DNA from 3 places in the Pseudarthrobacter sp. BIM B-2242 genome. Region 3 is predicted to be linked to each of the others. Evidence: riboswitches for the same ligand, from Rfam matches in the RefSeq annotation. Region 3 holds a riboswitch; each other region holds the start of a gene.

Region 1 (5,097 bases), 1.7 Mb from region 3:
AGGGATTCGGTCAGGTGGAACCGTCAGATGGTGACGGCCCCGGTGGCGGTTTCGAAGGTTACGGACAGGATGCCGGGGGTGCCCTTGGGAGCGACCCACTCAACAGCGACGTCCTCCAGCGGCTTCTCCACGGGTTCCCCGAGCCACTCCGTAACGCGCTCGGCAGAGCCGGCGATGGTCAGGCAGCTCATCTTGACGTTGCTTTCGTAAGCATTCGACGGATGGAGGGCGGGGTCGCCTTCCCACTTGAGCATGTACGGAACCTGCGGGTCCGCGATCAGGCCAAGGATGCCGATCTGCTTCCAGATCAGCTCGCGGCCGTCCGGAAACTTGCGGTTGCCGTTGACCGCCGCACGGCCCAGACGTTCCTCGAAGGGGGCGAGATCGTCCACTTCGACGCACCAGCCCATCCAGCCGCCGCCGGCTTCGGACCGTGCCCGGACAGCCTGCCCGAAGGGAGCCTTGTCCGAGGCCGGGTGGTTCAGGACCTCCACAACTTCCAGGTATTTGTGTCCGGCGAGGGGAATGATCATGTTCCGGGTTCCGAAACGGGGGTGCACTCCACCCTTCACGGCTTCAACGCCGAGGGCGGACGAAATACGTTCGGTGGTGGCAACGAGGCCATCTTGTTCACAGGCGTAAGAGACGTGATCCATGCGCATGCCATCATCTTGGCACTTTGTGATGAGCCTCTCAGCTAAGGGTAGCCTTACTGGGATTTTGTGTTGCGGCCGTTGAGGAAAATCCGGCACCGGGACACCGGAGACAGCCTTTTGACCACCTTCGTCACAATCATGTTCCCTGTCGGGAAGTCTTCCTATGCTGAACGCAACCGAGCAGTGCCACACCACGTCAAGGAGCATTGAATGTCGAACGGATGGTCTTTCGAAACCCGCCAGATCCACGCTGGCCAGGAGCCGGACAGCGCCACAGGTGCCCGTGCCCTCCCGATCTACCAGACGACGTCGTTCGTCTTCCCCAGCGCAGAAAGCGCCGCCAACCGCTTTGCCCTTGCCGAGCTTGCGCCGATCTATACCCGCATCGGCAACCCCACGCAGGACGCTGTGGAGCAGCGCATCGCCAGCCTGGAGGGTGGTCTCGCCGCGTTGCTGCTGAGTTCCGGGCAGGCCGCCGAAACGTTTGCCATCCTGAACATTGCCGAAGCAGGGGACCACGTGGTGGCCAGCCCGAGCCTGTACGGCGGCACGTACAACCTGCTGGCGCACACCCTGAAGAAGTTCGGCATCTCCGTGACGTTTGTGGCGGACCCCGACAACCTGGAGCAGTGGCGCGACGCCGTGCAGCCCAACACCAAGCTCTTCTTCGCCGAAGTGGTCTCCAACCCGCGCCAGGACGTGCTGGACATCGAAGGCGTGTCACAGGCCGCCCACGACGCCGGTGTGCCGCTGATCGTGGACAACACCCTCTCCACGCCCTACCTGATCCGCCCCCTCGAATGGGGCGCGGACATTGTTGTCCACTCGGCCACAAAGTACCTGGGCGGGCACGGCTCCGCAATCGCCGGCGTGATCGTGGACTCCGGCAAGTTCGACTTCGGCAAGGACCCCGCACGGTTCCCGGGCTTCAACACCCCCGATCCCACGTACAACGGACTCGTCTATGCCACGGATCTTGGCGCCGGTGGGGCGCTCGGCGCCAACCTGTCCTACATCCTGAAGGCGCGCGTCCAGCTGCTTCGCGACCTCGGTTCGGCAGTGTCCCCGTTCAACGCCTTCCTGATTGCCCAGGGGCTGGAGACGCTCAGCCTGCGCGTGGAACGGCACGTCGCCAACGCCGTCCACGTTGCGCGGTGGCTGGAGGCAAGGGACGACGTCGAATCGGTCGCCTACGCGGGCCTGCCGTCCAGCCCCTGGTACGAACGGGGCCGCAAGTACGGCCCCAAGGGCACCGGCGCGGTGGTGGGGTTCAACCTGGCCGGCGGGGCGGAGGCAGGCAAACGCTTTGTGGACGCCCTGGAGCTCCACTCGCACGTGGCCAATATCGGGGACGTCCGGTCCCTGGTCATCCACCCGGCATCCACCACGCACAGCCAGCTCTCGGCCGGGCAGCAGGCCATCGCGGGTGTGACGCCCGGGCTGGTCCGGCTGTCGGTGGGCATCGAACACATCGACGACATCATCGCCGACCTCGAAGCAGGCTTCCGGGCGGCCAAGGATGCCACCGGGGGCGGGCCCGGGGAGTAATCACCCGAAAGTCACAACCAGTCACACGCTTGGCCATAGGCCGGGGCTGTTTCGTACACTCATGGAAGGTCATGAGTGCCAGCGACAGCCCCGGCTTGCTGGCCGGCAACCCTCTTTCGTGGCGGGGTGCCCCGGGTGAGGACCTGGCCTGCCGGTCAATTGACGGCAGGCAAGCGCGTAGAAGAGGTCCTTTCCATGACGATCACCATCTCCCGAACAGCGGCTCCCGGAAACGGCGTAGTGCGCTATGCCACCGTTGGCGCCCTGCAGCTCGAGGCCGGCGGTTACCTTCCCGAGGTCACCCTGGCGTATGAAACATGGGGAACGCTGAACGCTGACGGCTCCAACGCTGTCCTGATTGAGCATGCCCTGACCGGCAGCACCCACGTGACGCGCGGCGACAGTGACGAGCCCGGTTGGTGGGAACAGCTCGCCGGACCGGGTGCACCAGTGGATACCGACCGGTTCTTTGTGGTCTCGATCAATATTCTGGGCGGCTGCTACGGGTCCACCGGGCCGTCGTCGGAGGCGCCGGACGGAAAACCCTGGGGCTCCCGGTTTCCGCTGGTGACGCTGCGCGATACAACGGCCGCTGAGGCGCGGCTGGCTGACCAGCTGGGCATCCATAGCTGGTTCGCCGTGCTGGGAGGTTCCATGGGCGGAGCCCGTGCCCTGGAGTGGGCAGTCAGTTATCCGGAACGGGTGCAGCGCTGCGCTGTTATTTCCGTGGGGGCCGCGAGCACGGCTGAACAGATCGCCTTCGCCCAGGCCCAGACACTGGCCATCCGCCAGGACATCAATTTCAACGACGGCGACTACTACGGCGGTCCGCTGCCCGAGGACGGACTGGCCCTGGCCCGGCGGATCGCCCACATCACCTACCGCTCCGCGGAGGAATTCGACGGCCGGTTCGGGCGCTCGGCGCAGCTCCCGGAATCGCCGCTTCGAGCCGCAGCGCTGGGGGAGCGCGGCCGCTACCAGGTGGAAAGCTACCTGGACCACCAGGGCAAGAAACTGGTCAGCCGGTTCGACGCCAACAGTTACATCGCCCTGACCGATGCCCTGATGAGCCACGACGTCACCCGCGGACGCGGCTCACTGGACGAGGCGCTCAGCCGCGCTACTGCCAGGTTCTTCGTCGCAGCTGTGGACAGCGACAGGTTGTACTTTCCGTCGCAGTCCCGCGAACTGGCCGATGCGCTGCCGGGTGACGTGGACGTCCACGTCATCGAGGCCCCCATCGGCCATGACGGCTTCCTGACCGAAATCGGCCAGCTGGGCAGTCAGCTGCGGAGCACGTTCCTGGTCTAGGTTCCGGCAGGATTCAGCGTCCTGGCCGGCATCAGCGTCGTGCCCCGGATCAGCCGTTCATGATGTCGGAGCGGCGCTTCATGTATTCCTCCATGGCCAGCTCGCCGTTGCTGTACTGCTGGTCCAGTTCAGCGAGCTTCCGGGCGCGGTAGCCCTGCGGGGCCGACGGCGGCGCAGGAGTTCCCGGGGCAGCGGGCGCCTTGGGTGCTTCTGCCCGCTGGTCGGGGAACTGCTGATCCATGGGCGGAACGGGTTTCATGGGAGGCAGCGGCTCGCTCGGCGGCAGGGGCTGCGGGCTCATGATCTGGCGGAAGCCGCCGCTCATGTAGTCCTGTTGGGTATAGCCGTCGCGGGGCTGCCGGTTTTGCTGTCCCGGGTTTTGGCCGTCCCCGCCGAGACCACCGCCGGGGAACTGGCCGGGGTAACCCCCGGAGAAGCCCTGGCCCTGGTTCCGTTTGTTGACAGACTTCCGGTACATCCGCATCGCCATCGGTATCACAAACGACAGGATGATGATCCAGAAAAACAAGCTGTTCACGGTGTAACGCCTCTCATATGTGTCCTTCCAGCTTAAACCCCGGCGGGCTTAAGTCCCCGGCTTCACCCGGACGGCCGGGATTCCAAGGAATGTTCCATATCGCTCCACGGCGAGTTGCACCGCGCGCTCCACGGCGTTGCTCCGGTCTGAGTCCGGACGCAAGCCCGGTTCCGGCGGATCGAACAGCCGGATGTCCAATTCACAGCGGCCCGGAAACAGGGTGTGCCGCCAGGAGCCGGCCATCCGCCCGTCCAGCAGCACAACGTGCATGGGTGCCCCGCCCAACGGGAACGCCGGGGCGGTACCGCCGAAATAGTGCCGTGTTGACGAATATCCCATCACGTACTCGTCATAGCACTGGATCAGGTCCATCCGCGGGGCTTCACCCGCAGCCCCGCCGTGGTGCGCGTGAACTTCAGTACCCGCCGCCACGTAGTGCACGACGCCGTCAATCACCGCTGTCTCCAAAACCGCCGGAGCCGAGTCGAGGACGCGCGCGAGGCCGTGACGGACATCGGTGGAGGTGAGGCCGGACCAGTTGGCGCAGTCCTTGACCGTGGCGGGACCCCGGCTCGCAAAGTACCGCCGGACAAGCTCGCCGAGGTCCTCGTCCCGGTCCAACGTCCCACCGGGTCCGGCCGGTACGCGCTCGTCGAAATGGGCATACGTCTGTTTCAAGGCGCCACCGGGACTGCGCACGGGCGTTCCGCTGGTCAATACTCCGCTGATCTCGGCGTGCATGATCAGGTAAGCCAGGCCCAGGCCGGTTGCCGAAAACCCGGCACGCTGCAGCTTCTCCGCCAGCTGCTCACGGGTGAGGTGCCGTCCGCCTTGCACGGCGTCGGCCAGCACCCGTCCGCTCCGTTCCGCGGCAGCAGCGTCGATCCCTGTCCGCCGGTATGTGCCGGCATTGATCTGATGGAGCCGGGGTGCTGACAACGCAGTCAGCCAGCGAAGATCATCCCGGTGCACAAAATGCCAGGTTGGCCGCAGAATGTGGGTGCGGAGGATCCGGCCGTCTGACACCGCCTGCTCCACATCCGC
Region 2 (5,097 bases), 1.3 Mb from region 3:
GGACCACATCAACATGACGGTGGCGGTCCTGCGCGGCGCGGGTGTGTCGGTGGACGATTCCGTCCCCAACCACTGGATGGTGTCCCCCGGACCCATCCGTGCCTTTGACCAGCGGATAGAACAGGACCTCTCCAACGCGGGTCCGTTCCTGGCCGCGGCTTTGGCCACACGGGGTACTGTGAGGATCCCGAACTGGCCCACAGGAACTACCCAGGTCGGGGATCTCTGGCGCAGCATCCTGGCGGACATGGGCGCGACCGTCAGCCTGACTGACGGCGTACTGACAGTGACAGGCGGCCCTGAGATCAAGGGCGCTGATTTTCACGAGACCAGCGAGCTCGCGCCCACGCTGGCGGCCCTTTGTGCCTTGGCCAGCGGACCATCCCGGCTGACCGGCATCGCCCATCTGCGCGGCCACGAGACGGACCGGCTGGCAGCCCTGGTCACCGAAATCAACCGGCTCGGCGGCGACGCCGAGGAAACCAGCGATGGACTGGTGATCCGCCCGGCCACGCTGCGTGCCGGCGTCGTACACACGTACGCGGACCACCGGATGGCCACAGCCGGAGCCATCCTGGGCCTGGCCGTGCCGGGCATCGAAGTGCAGGACATCGCCACCACCGCCAAGACCATGCCGGAGTTCCCGCAGATGTGGGCCGACATGCTGGCGCAGGGCAACGCGTCCGGTGACGGAGCGGAAGGTTTCAGCGGTGGCCCGCAGCACTGATTCCTGGGACGAATCCGACGTCCGGATCCGGCCCAGCAAAAAGGGTTCAAGGCCCCGCACCAAAGACCGCCCCAGCCACGACGACGCCGTCACGGGCCGCATCATTACCGTGGACCGGGGCCGTTACACCGCCGTCGTGGGCGAGGACTCGGGCGATGAGCGGATCATCATCGCAGCGCGGGCCCGGGAACTGCGCCGGTCCCCCGTGGTGGCCGGCGACTTCGTGTCCCTGGTGGGGGACGTCTCCGGCGAGCCCGACACCCTGGCCCGGCTGGTCCGGATCCAGGACCGCCGCACGTTGCTGCGGCGCAGCGCCGATGACACGGATCCGATCGAGCGTGCGGTGGTGGCCAACGCCGATCAGCTGGTTGTGGTGGTGGCCGCCGCGAACCCGGAGCCGCGCACCGGGTTTATCGACCGCGCCCTGGTGGCCGCGTACGACGCCGGCATTGAGCCGCTGCTGCTCGTCACCAAAGCGGACGTCAAGGATCCCGCCGAACTGTTGTCCAACTATGAGCACCTGGACTTCCCGGTAATCATCAGCCGCACGTCGGACTCCGCGGCCTCGGGCATCGATGCCCGCTCCGATGACGGCCTCTCGGCCCGCCTGAACAGTGATGCAGTTTCGCAGCTCCGCGCGTACCTCGAGGGCAAGGTGTCGGTCATGCTGGGCCATTCCGGCGTGGGCAAGTCCACCATGGTCAACGCACTTACCGGCGCCGAACGGGCGACCGGTGGCGTGAACGCGGTGACCGGCCGCGGCCGCCACACATCGTCGTCGGCCCTTGCCCTGAAACTGACGGGCGCGCCTGCGGGCAGCTGGATCATCGACACCCCAGGCATCCGTTCGTTCGGCTTGGCGCACGTGGACCCGGACCGGATCCTGCGGTCCTTCCCGGACCTGGAACCGGGCACGGATGCCTGCGAGCGGGGCTGCAAACACAACGCCGCCGCCGTCAACTGCGGGCTGGACTCGTGGGTGGCCGAGGGGAAGGCCGGTCCCACCGGACCGGCCCGTCTTACGTCCCTGCGGCGGCTGCTGGGCTCGGACCCGCGGCTGGAAGGCCAGGAAACCAAGGAACTGGGCAGCATCAGCTAGCGCCAGGAAGCTGACCTCCCCAACCACGCCGCCGTTAGACGGTAGTTTGGAACCATGATCCAATCCGCTTCGAGCTACAACGATGACCTCCGCCTGGCCCATGTGCTGGCTGATTCCGTGGATGACCAGACCATGAGCCGCTTCAAGGCGCTGGACCTGCACATCGAAACCAAGCCGGACCTGACGCCAGTCACTGATGCGGACAAGTCGGCCGAGGAGGCCATTCGCGGCCAGCTGTCCCGTTCCCGTCCCCGGGACGCCGTGCTCGGTGAGGAATTCGGCAGCTCCGGACACGGATCACGCCGGTGGATCATTGATCCGATCGACGGCACCAAGAACTTTGTCCGGGGCGTCCCCGTGTGGGCTACCCTGATCGCCCTCGTGGACGAGGGTGAACCCGTCGTCGGGGTGGTCAGTGCACCCGCGCTGGGCAAACGCTGGTGGGCCGCAAAGGGTGCGGGCGCGTATATGGGCCGGTCCCTCGCCGCTGCAACCCGACTTCGTGTCTCGAACGTGTCCAACCTTGCCGACGCCTCGCTGTCCTACTCGAGCCTGGGCGGCTGGAAGGAACGCGGCAACCTTGACGAATTCCTGGGCCTGACCGAGGACGTCTGGCGCACCCGTGCGTATGGCGATTTCTGGTCCTACTGCATGGTGGCGGAGGGCTCGGTGGATATCGCCTGCGAGCCGGAGCTGAACCTGTACGACATGGCGGCCTTGGTGCCCATTGTGGTGGAGGCCGGCGGCCGCTTCACCTCGCTGGAGGGGCAGGACGGCCCGTTCGGCGGCAACGCGCTTGCCACGAACTCGATCCTGCACTCCGAGGTCCTCAAACGGCTTAACCCGAGCCTGGACGATCTGTTGTAGGCAAGGAATTGCGAATTATCGACGGCGGGTACCTCCTTTTGGGGGTGCCCGCCGCTTGCATCTTCGGCTAATCCGCCAATTCCGGAATGCGCGTAACAAAGTACTTAACATTGGGCTGGGCTTTTCGACGGCGGCGGCGATGTCCTACGCTCTTTAACAGGTCACGAGTGCCAGCGCTAAACCCCGGTTTGCTGGCCGGCAACCCTCCATTCGCGGCGGGGTGCCCCGGGTGACGACCAGGCCGGTCCGGAACGGACCCGGCAAGCGCGGATTCCCGGTATCGGGAGTCCTTTTCAAGTGAGGTCTCCGTGACAACTGCCACCGTCTCCCCCGCCATCCAGAACACCACCAGCGCAGCCATTTCCAGCGAGCTGGCCGCCATTGCGGGACGCCCCCTTTCCGCCGTCACCGGCGCCGAAATCCAGGCCCCGCTGATCCAGGGCGGCCACGTCCGCTACGCCAACCTGGACTACGGTGCATCTGCCCCCGCCCTTTCGGTGGTCTCGGCCTACCTCAACGAGATCCTGCCGTTCTACGCCAGCGTTCACCGCGGGGCCGGCTACGCATCGCAGATCAGCACGTCGGTGTATGAAAACGCCCGCAACATCGTCCGGGATTTTGTGGGCGGCCGCTCCGACGATTCTGTCATCTTCACCCGGAACACCACAGATTCGCTGAACCTGCTCGCCGGGTGCCTGCCGCACACGGAGGGACGCCCCGCCGGCGACGTCCTCTACCTCGATATCGAGCACCACGCCAACCTCCTGCCGTGGCAGGGAGTACCGCACCGCAGCGTTGTAGCGGCACCCACCATCGCGGGGACCGTCGAGGCGCTCCGTACCGAACTGCAGCAGGGCCAGGTCAGCCTGCTCGCTGTCACGGGCGCCTCCAACGTCACCGGCGAAATCCTGCCCGTCCGCACCCTCGCCGCCCTGGCGCACGAGTACGGTGCGCGCATCGTGGTGGATGCGGCGCAGCTCGCACCGCACCGGCGCATCAATATCAGTGCCGACGACGTGGACTACCTCGCCTTCTCCGGCCACAAGCTCTACGCGCCGTTCGGTGCGGGCGTCCTGGTGGGCCGCACCGACTGGCTCGACGCCGGCACCCCGCACCTGGCAGGCGGCGGCGCCGTCCGTGAGGCAAGGCTCGACGGCGTCAGCTGGGCCACCGGCCCGGCCCGCCACGAGGGCGGCTCCCCCAACGTCCTGGGTGCGGCCACGCTGGCCCGCGCCACGCAGGTCATCGCGTCGCTGGACCAGGACCGCTGGCACGCCCATGAGGCGGGCATCCGGTCCTACCTGGTGGACGGGCTGCAAAAGATCGACGGTGTGACGGTCCACCAGATCTTCTCGGACACCGACCCCGGCACCGGCACCATCGGCGTGGTGAACTTCTCGGTGGCCGGTTACGACGCCGGACTGGTTGCCGCGTATCTGTCGGCCGAGCACGGCGTGGGCCTGCGGGACGGCCGCTTCTGCGCGCACCCGCTGCTGAAGCGCCTCGGCCTGCCGTCCGGTTCGCTGCGCGCCAGCTTCGGTGTGGGCTCCCGGCTGGAGGATGCCCAGCGGCTCCTCGCCGGCCTGGAACAGCTCCGCCGCACGGGCCTGGGCTGGGACTATGTGGTGGATTCGGGCCGCTGGGTTCCGGCCAACGACACCCGTGTATACCCCCACTGGGCTCCCAACACGCCCGGCACCGCCGGCGCGGCCCCTTGCCTGGACGACTGAGCGTTTGCGGACTGAGTTGTTCCCGGGGTGAGTGCTCCGGCCCCTGACTGGTGCTGCCCCGCCATGCGGTAAATTCGAAGGAAACCCATGGTGATCAGTTGAAGGAGGCCTCACGTGGCACGGGGTGGCCCCAGGCTTGACCACGGACGCCGCCTGGAGCTCGCACAGAGCTTCCAGGACGGCGGCGAACACTACCAGCGCGTCCGTCCCGGCTACCCTGCCGATTCAGCGGACTGGCTGGTCCCGTCAGGCGCGCGTGATGCCGTTGATGTGGGAGCAGGAACCGGCAAGTTCGCCGCCCTCCTGCTGGAGCGGGGCCTGAGCGTTGCAGCCGTGGATCCCTCCGCCGATATGCTCGAACAGCTCCGCGCGCATTATCCGGAGATCGCGGCAACTCCGGGAACCGCAGAGGCGACCGGCCTGCCTGACTCAGCGTTCGACGTCGTCAGCGTTGCCCAGGCCTGGCACTGGTGCGATCCGCTGCCAGCCAGCACGGAACTTGCACGTATCCTCAGGCCGGGCGGAACCTTGGGACTGATCTGGAACCAGCTGGATACGTCAGTGCCGTGGGTGCACAGGTTGTCGCGCATCATGCATGCAGGAGACGTCTACAAGCCGGGCTTCCGGCCGGTGGTGGGCCTGGAATTCGACGGCCTCGAAAGCCACATGACCCG
Region 3 (5,097 bases):
CGGAATCAGGAACCAGCCCAGGGCCCGTTCCACCGGCTTCCAGTACGCGGTCAGGAATGCGTAGGCGGCCACCACCAGGACCAGGACGTTGAGGAGCCGGCCGGGGTCCAGGTAGGTGCGGGCAAAAAAGGCGTCGTACATGGCCCGGTAGGCGGTGTCCGGAATGACGGCCAGGCGCAGGTCGAACCCGTTGGCCAGGTAGGGGTTGCACCAGGACAGGAAGGCGAAAACAAACGCCAGCACCGTGGACGCCACCACGACCCAATGATGCGCCGACAGCCAGGCGACGATGCGGCGCCGGTGGTAGCCCGCCACCAGGCCGACCACAAACAGGACCTGCCAGACAAGGAGCGGGAAGGAGTCCTCGAACTGGGAGGGCAGCAGCCTGACCCGGGTGGCAGCACCCGCGGCGTAGATCCCCAGCGTGCCGCCCAGAACCCACAGGGCCTTGCCGCGGTTGAGCGCGGCAAGGATCAGGGGGCTGGCCAGCAGCAGCACCACATAGAGGCCCATCACGTTGAACTGCCAGGGACCGAACTGCAGGAGGACGATGGCGGGCAGGACCTGGGCGGGCACCGGGAACTGCAGGAGAGTTTCCATTCCTGCATACAGGTCATAGGTCCGGCCGGCGGCGTTGTGCCCCGCGCCGCCCGTGCCCTGGTCAACGTAGGTGGTCAGCGCGTCGGTCTGGAAGAAAGGCAGCAGCGAGAGCAGGAAGACACCGATGAGGACCGCGAGGGCGGTGACGTACAGCTTTCCGGCCCGGCGGGACGTCAGATCCACCACCTTGCCGAAATCGTCCTTCACCCTCGGCCCGTACACCATCCCCACCACCAAACCGGAGAACAGCACAAACAGCTCTGCGCCGGAAACGAACCCCACCGTCTCCTGGGTCAGCAGCTGGAAAAGCGATGTCATGCCCAGGTGGTTGACCACCACAAAAACAATGGCCAGGCCCCGGAGGAGGTCCACCCGGGAATCCCGCTTGGACGGGTCCCCGTAGCCCCAGCCGGAAATCACGCCTACGCGCCGTGGCAACTGCCACAAGGCAATCAGGAGGATCACCATGGCCGCCCCGACACTCCAGGCAGCAGGCCCGGCCAGGGAATTGGCCTGCGTAGCCTGCTGCCCTCCGCTCACAACAGTGACCGGGCCGGTGGTCAGGCCGGACGCGGCCAGACTGTCGCCGGCAGCCTGCGCGATGCCGGCGTTGCCGGTAATTCGCCAGTCGATGCTGACCACCCCGGTATCACGGGTGCTGGTCCGTTCGTCCCAGACGACGGCGGCGATCCGGTCGAATTCGTCCGCTGTGGCGGCCGCGAGGGTCTGGTCCCACCAGGCCCCCTTGATGTCCGCTTCCGCAGCACCGCCTGCAACAGGGCTGTAAAAGGCGGCCGTCTGCAGGAGCATAGGTTTGTCCCGGCCGGCGGCGTATGTGGCGTAGAAATTTTCGCTCCCTGCCTGCGTCACCATCGCGGTGAGCTCACCGCCGGCGGGGAGGGTATTGACGGCGGCCTTGCCGCCGGTGTCATCGTGATAGGCCGTCAGCCCCACCCACTCCACCGCGTCATCGCCGGGGTAGTAGGGCGCGTATGCTGCGTCTGCACCGTTCCAGCTTCCGTCCCCGTTGGTGTCCAGCAGGGCGTATCCCTCGGACCCGGCGGCGGGGGCGTCCCGGTGGCGTTCAAACGGGTAGTCCCGCCCAAGGTACGGCTGCCACACCATCACGGTGCCGGCGTCGTCCGCGGTTTTGAACTCCGCAGCAATGGTGCGGAACGCTTCCTTGTAGGCGGCCGGCTGCTGACCCCACTCCACCCAGCTTGAGTTCATATCGGGGGCGAACCGGATCAGCAGCGTGCCCCGGAAAGCAGAGGCCAGCTCCTTAGCCTTGGCCGCGAAGGCCCCTGCGGCTGCGGCATCCACCTGGCCCAGCGCCATGGAGGGGCGCACGGTGAGCATGGCATGGGCGCCCTGCCCTGCAGCCTGGCCAAAGAAGTCCCGGACGTTCTGTTCCTCCCCGGACCGCACGGGCAGCGAGATCTCGTGGTCAAGCAGCGCGGGCGAAGCCCCCAGCCGCTCGGCAAATCCCGCCGCCGAGTCCTCGCCCCATTCAAGGACAGCTCCGAGCAGGGGTTTGCCCTCCTCCGGCTCAGGCCGGGCCGCGTGGACCGGGCCCGCGGAGAACAGGCTGATCAGGAGGAGCACGGCTGCAACAAGGGCGGCCGGCAAAGTGCTCCGTACGCCGGGCACGGCCGACGGCGGCACGCCCCTGTTTGCGAAGAGTGTTGGCATAGCGGTGTGGACCCTCCCCCAGGACGGCTTTTGTGCTGACGGCCGGTGCCGCCGCAGAAACTCTATCGGTCTTCGCAGGTGTGCCTGCTGATCGTCACCGCACCGCTGCCAAGTTCGGCGTGCCACGCTCCTGCCACAAGGTTCACGCCGTGTTCCCGATGCCTCGATTGTCCGGCCCCCTGGCCGGGGCTGGAGGCCCCGGATTGGTTACGGAACATGACGACGGCGGCGGTGCAGCCGGGTGCCCCGGATGTTACGTTTTTGGGGAGTAATGAGAACCGGCGCCAAGCCCTGACTGGCCGGTCGGCAACCCTCCCTTTCGCGGCGGGGTGCCTCAGGTGAATACTCGGCATATCGACATTCGAGCTGCAAGCGTGAGAGAAGGAGATCCGTCGTGTCTGACGCACCTGCCCCTGAAGAAAAACTGTCGTACCGGCTTGTGACCGGGCCGGATGACAGGTCCTTCTGTGAACGGATTTCCACGGCCCTGGCCGAAGGGTATGTCCTGCACGGCAGCCCGGCCGCGACGTCCAACGGCGGCCAGGTGATCGTCGCGCAGGCACTTATCCTCCCGTCGGCCATCGCCAGCGCGGATGCCGCCGTCGCCACCGCCGTGGATGACCTGTCCGCCAGCGAGGACCTCGAGTTCGACGGCGAGGGCCACGCATGAGCTACGCCGGAGACCTCACCCCGCACGAAGCGTGGGCCAAGCTGGAGCAGGGCGCCATTTTGGTGGACGTCCGCACCGAAGGCGAATGGGCGCACATCGGCATTCCGGACACAAAGGCCACGGACAACGATCCCCTGTTCATTCCATGGACGTTCGCCGGCGGCATCCCCAACGCCGACTTCATCACCGACCTCACGCAGCAGGCCCCCGAGGACAGCGCAACGGAACTGCTGTTCATCTGCCGCTCGGGCCAGCGCTCCGTCGCCGCCGCCATTGCAGCGACGCAGGCAGGGTTCACGTCCTACAACGTCCTGGAGGGTTTTGAAGGTGTGCCGGACCGTTACGGCGAGCGCACCGTCAACGGCTGGAAGAACAGCGGCCTGCCCACCAACCTGGGAAGCCGCTAGATGACCTTCAACGAAGAGGCCGCCGGCTGGAGCGCCGACACGCAGGCAGTCCGCGGCGGCCTGGACCGCACCAACTTCCAGGAAACCACCGAGCCGGTCTTCCTGAACTCCGGCTTTGTCTACGAGTCCGCGGCCGCGGCCGAGCGCGCCTTCACCGGCGAAGACGAACGGTTTGTCTACTCCCGGTACGGCAACCCGTCAGTGGCCACCTTCCAGGAGCGCCTCCGCCTGCTTGAAGGCACCGAAGCGTGCTTCGCGACGGCGTCGGGCATGTCAGCGGTATTCACCGCCCTGGGTGCCCTGCTGGCTGCCGGGGACCGCGTGGTTGCTGCGCGTTCCCTGTTCGGCTCCTGCTTTGTGATCCTGAACGAGATCCTGCCGCGCTGGGGTGTGGAGGCCGTGTTTGTGGACGGGCCCGACCTGGACCAGTGGCGCGAAGCCCTGTCGGAACCCACTACTGCCGTGTTCTTCGAATCGCCGTCCAACCCCATGCAGGAGATTGTGGACATCGCCGCGGTCAGCGAGCTGGCGCACGCCGCCGGGGCCACCGTCGTCGTCGACAATGTCTTTGCCACTCCCCTGCTGCAGCGCTGCGGGCCGTTCGGCGCGGACGTGATTGTGTACTCCGGCACGAAGCACATCGACGGCCAGGGCAGGGTCCTGGGCGGCGCCATCCTGGGAACCAAGGAATTCATCGACGGCCCGGTCAAGCAGCTCATGCGTCACACCGGCCCGGCCCTCTCCGCGTTCAATGCCTGGGTGCTCACCAAGGGCCTGGAAACCATGTCGCTCCGCGTGAACCACTCCTCCGCCTCCGCGCTGCGGCTGGCCGAGTGGCTCGAACAGCAGCCGGCCGTCAGCTGGGTCAAGTACCCGCTGCTGAAATCACATCCCCAGTACGAGCTCGCGGCCAGGCAGATGAAGGCCGGCGGCACAGTGCTCACCCTCGAACTTGCCGCGACGGGCGGCCGCTCGGGCAAGGATGCCGCCTTCGCGCTGCTGGACGCCCTGCGGATCATCGACATCTCCAACAACCTGGGCGACGCCAAGTCGCTCATCACCCATCCGGCCACTACCACCCACCGCGCCATGGGCCCCGAAGGCCGTGCGGCCATCGGGCTCAGCGACGGTGTGGTGCGCCTGTCCGTGGGCCTGGAGGATGTGGACGACCTCATCGGCGACCTCGAACAGGCGCTGAAGCAGGTCTAGGGGCGGGCCGCGCCGGGTGGCTCACCGTCGCGCCGGATTTCGAGCCGCACGGCCACCCATCTCAGCCGTGACTTTGATCGAGCCAAAGCCTTTCCGGAACGCCGCCGCTCCCGGCCCGCCTATGGCGGGCGTGTGGTGCTGCTGACCGGAGGCTCAGGGTTGGCGGAGCTGCGTGGATGCCGTCTCACGCACGGCGCCGGTCAGCTGGTTGAGCACCGGAGAGTCGATCTTCCAGCGTTGCCAGTAGAGCGCAACATCAACCGGTTTCCCGGGCGCAAGCTCCACGAGGCCCCCCTTCCCGACGTCGGCCATGCACTGCTGCTCCGGCAGCAGCCCCCACCCCAGACCCAGCCGGATGGCCTGCGCGAACTCGCCCGACGACGGCACATAGTGCCGCGGCGCTGCCAGGTCCGCGCCCGTCAGGCTACGGAAGAAACCGGTCTGCAGATCGTCCTTGCGGTCGAAGTCCACCACCGGCGCCCGGCTGCCGGCTGCCAGCCCGGGGCCGCCCGGCCACCA

The links. Region 3 has a riboswitch for S-adenosylmethionine ahead of IDT60_RS18680 (DUF1737 domain-containing protein). Riboswitches for the same ligand answer to the same signal wherever they lie in the genome.
Region 1: another riboswitch for S-adenosylmethionine. It lies ahead of IDT60_RS06240 (homoserine O-acetyltransferase); the one in region 3 lies ahead of IDT60_RS18680 (DUF1737 domain-containing protein).
Region 2: another riboswitch for S-adenosylmethionine. It lies ahead of IDT60_RS12390 (aminotransferase class V-fold PLP-dependent enzyme); the one in region 3 lies ahead of IDT60_RS18680 (DUF1737 domain-containing protein).

The regions. Positions count from the first base shown of each region.
Region 1 covers NZ_CP061721.1:1,359,259-1,364,355, forward strand. The annotation lists gene IDT60_RS06230 (VOC family protein) at 24-662, opposite strand; gene IDT60_RS06235 (bifunctional o-acetylhomoserine/o-acetylserine sulfhydrylase) at 867-2,204, shown strand; SAM riboswitch class IV at 2,272-2,386, shown strand; gene IDT60_RS06240 (homoserine O-acetyltransferase) at 2,400-3,515, shown strand; gene IDT60_RS06245 (hypothetical protein) at 3,565-4,053, opposite strand; gene IDT60_RS06250 (winged helix DNA-binding domain-containing protein) at 4,102-5,097, opposite strand, start outside.
Region 2 covers NZ_CP061721.1:2,691,997-2,697,093, forward strand. The annotation lists gene aroA (3-phosphoshikimate 1-carboxyvinyltransferase) at 1-727, shown strand, start outside; gene rsgA (ribosome small subunit-dependent GTPase A) at 711-1,826, shown strand; gene hisN (histidinol-phosphatase) at 1,881-2,693, shown strand; SAM riboswitch class IV at 2,853-2,966, shown strand; gene IDT60_RS12390 (aminotransferase class V-fold PLP-dependent enzyme) at 3,002-4,423, shown strand; gene IDT60_RS12395 (class I SAM-dependent methyltransferase) at 4,538-5,097, shown strand, end outside.
Region 3 covers NZ_CP061721.1:4,037,571-4,042,667, forward strand. The annotation lists gene opgC (OpgC domain-containing protein) at 1-2,292, opposite strand, end outside; SAM riboswitch class IV at 2,560-2,673, shown strand; gene IDT60_RS18680 (DUF1737 domain-containing protein) at 2,687-2,962, shown strand; gene IDT60_RS18685 (rhodanese-like domain-containing protein) at 2,959-3,369, shown strand; gene IDT60_RS18690 (O-succinylhomoserine sulfhydrylase) at 3,370-4,578, shown strand; gene IDT60_RS18695 (LysR family transcriptional regulator ArgP) at 4,732-5,097, opposite strand, start outside.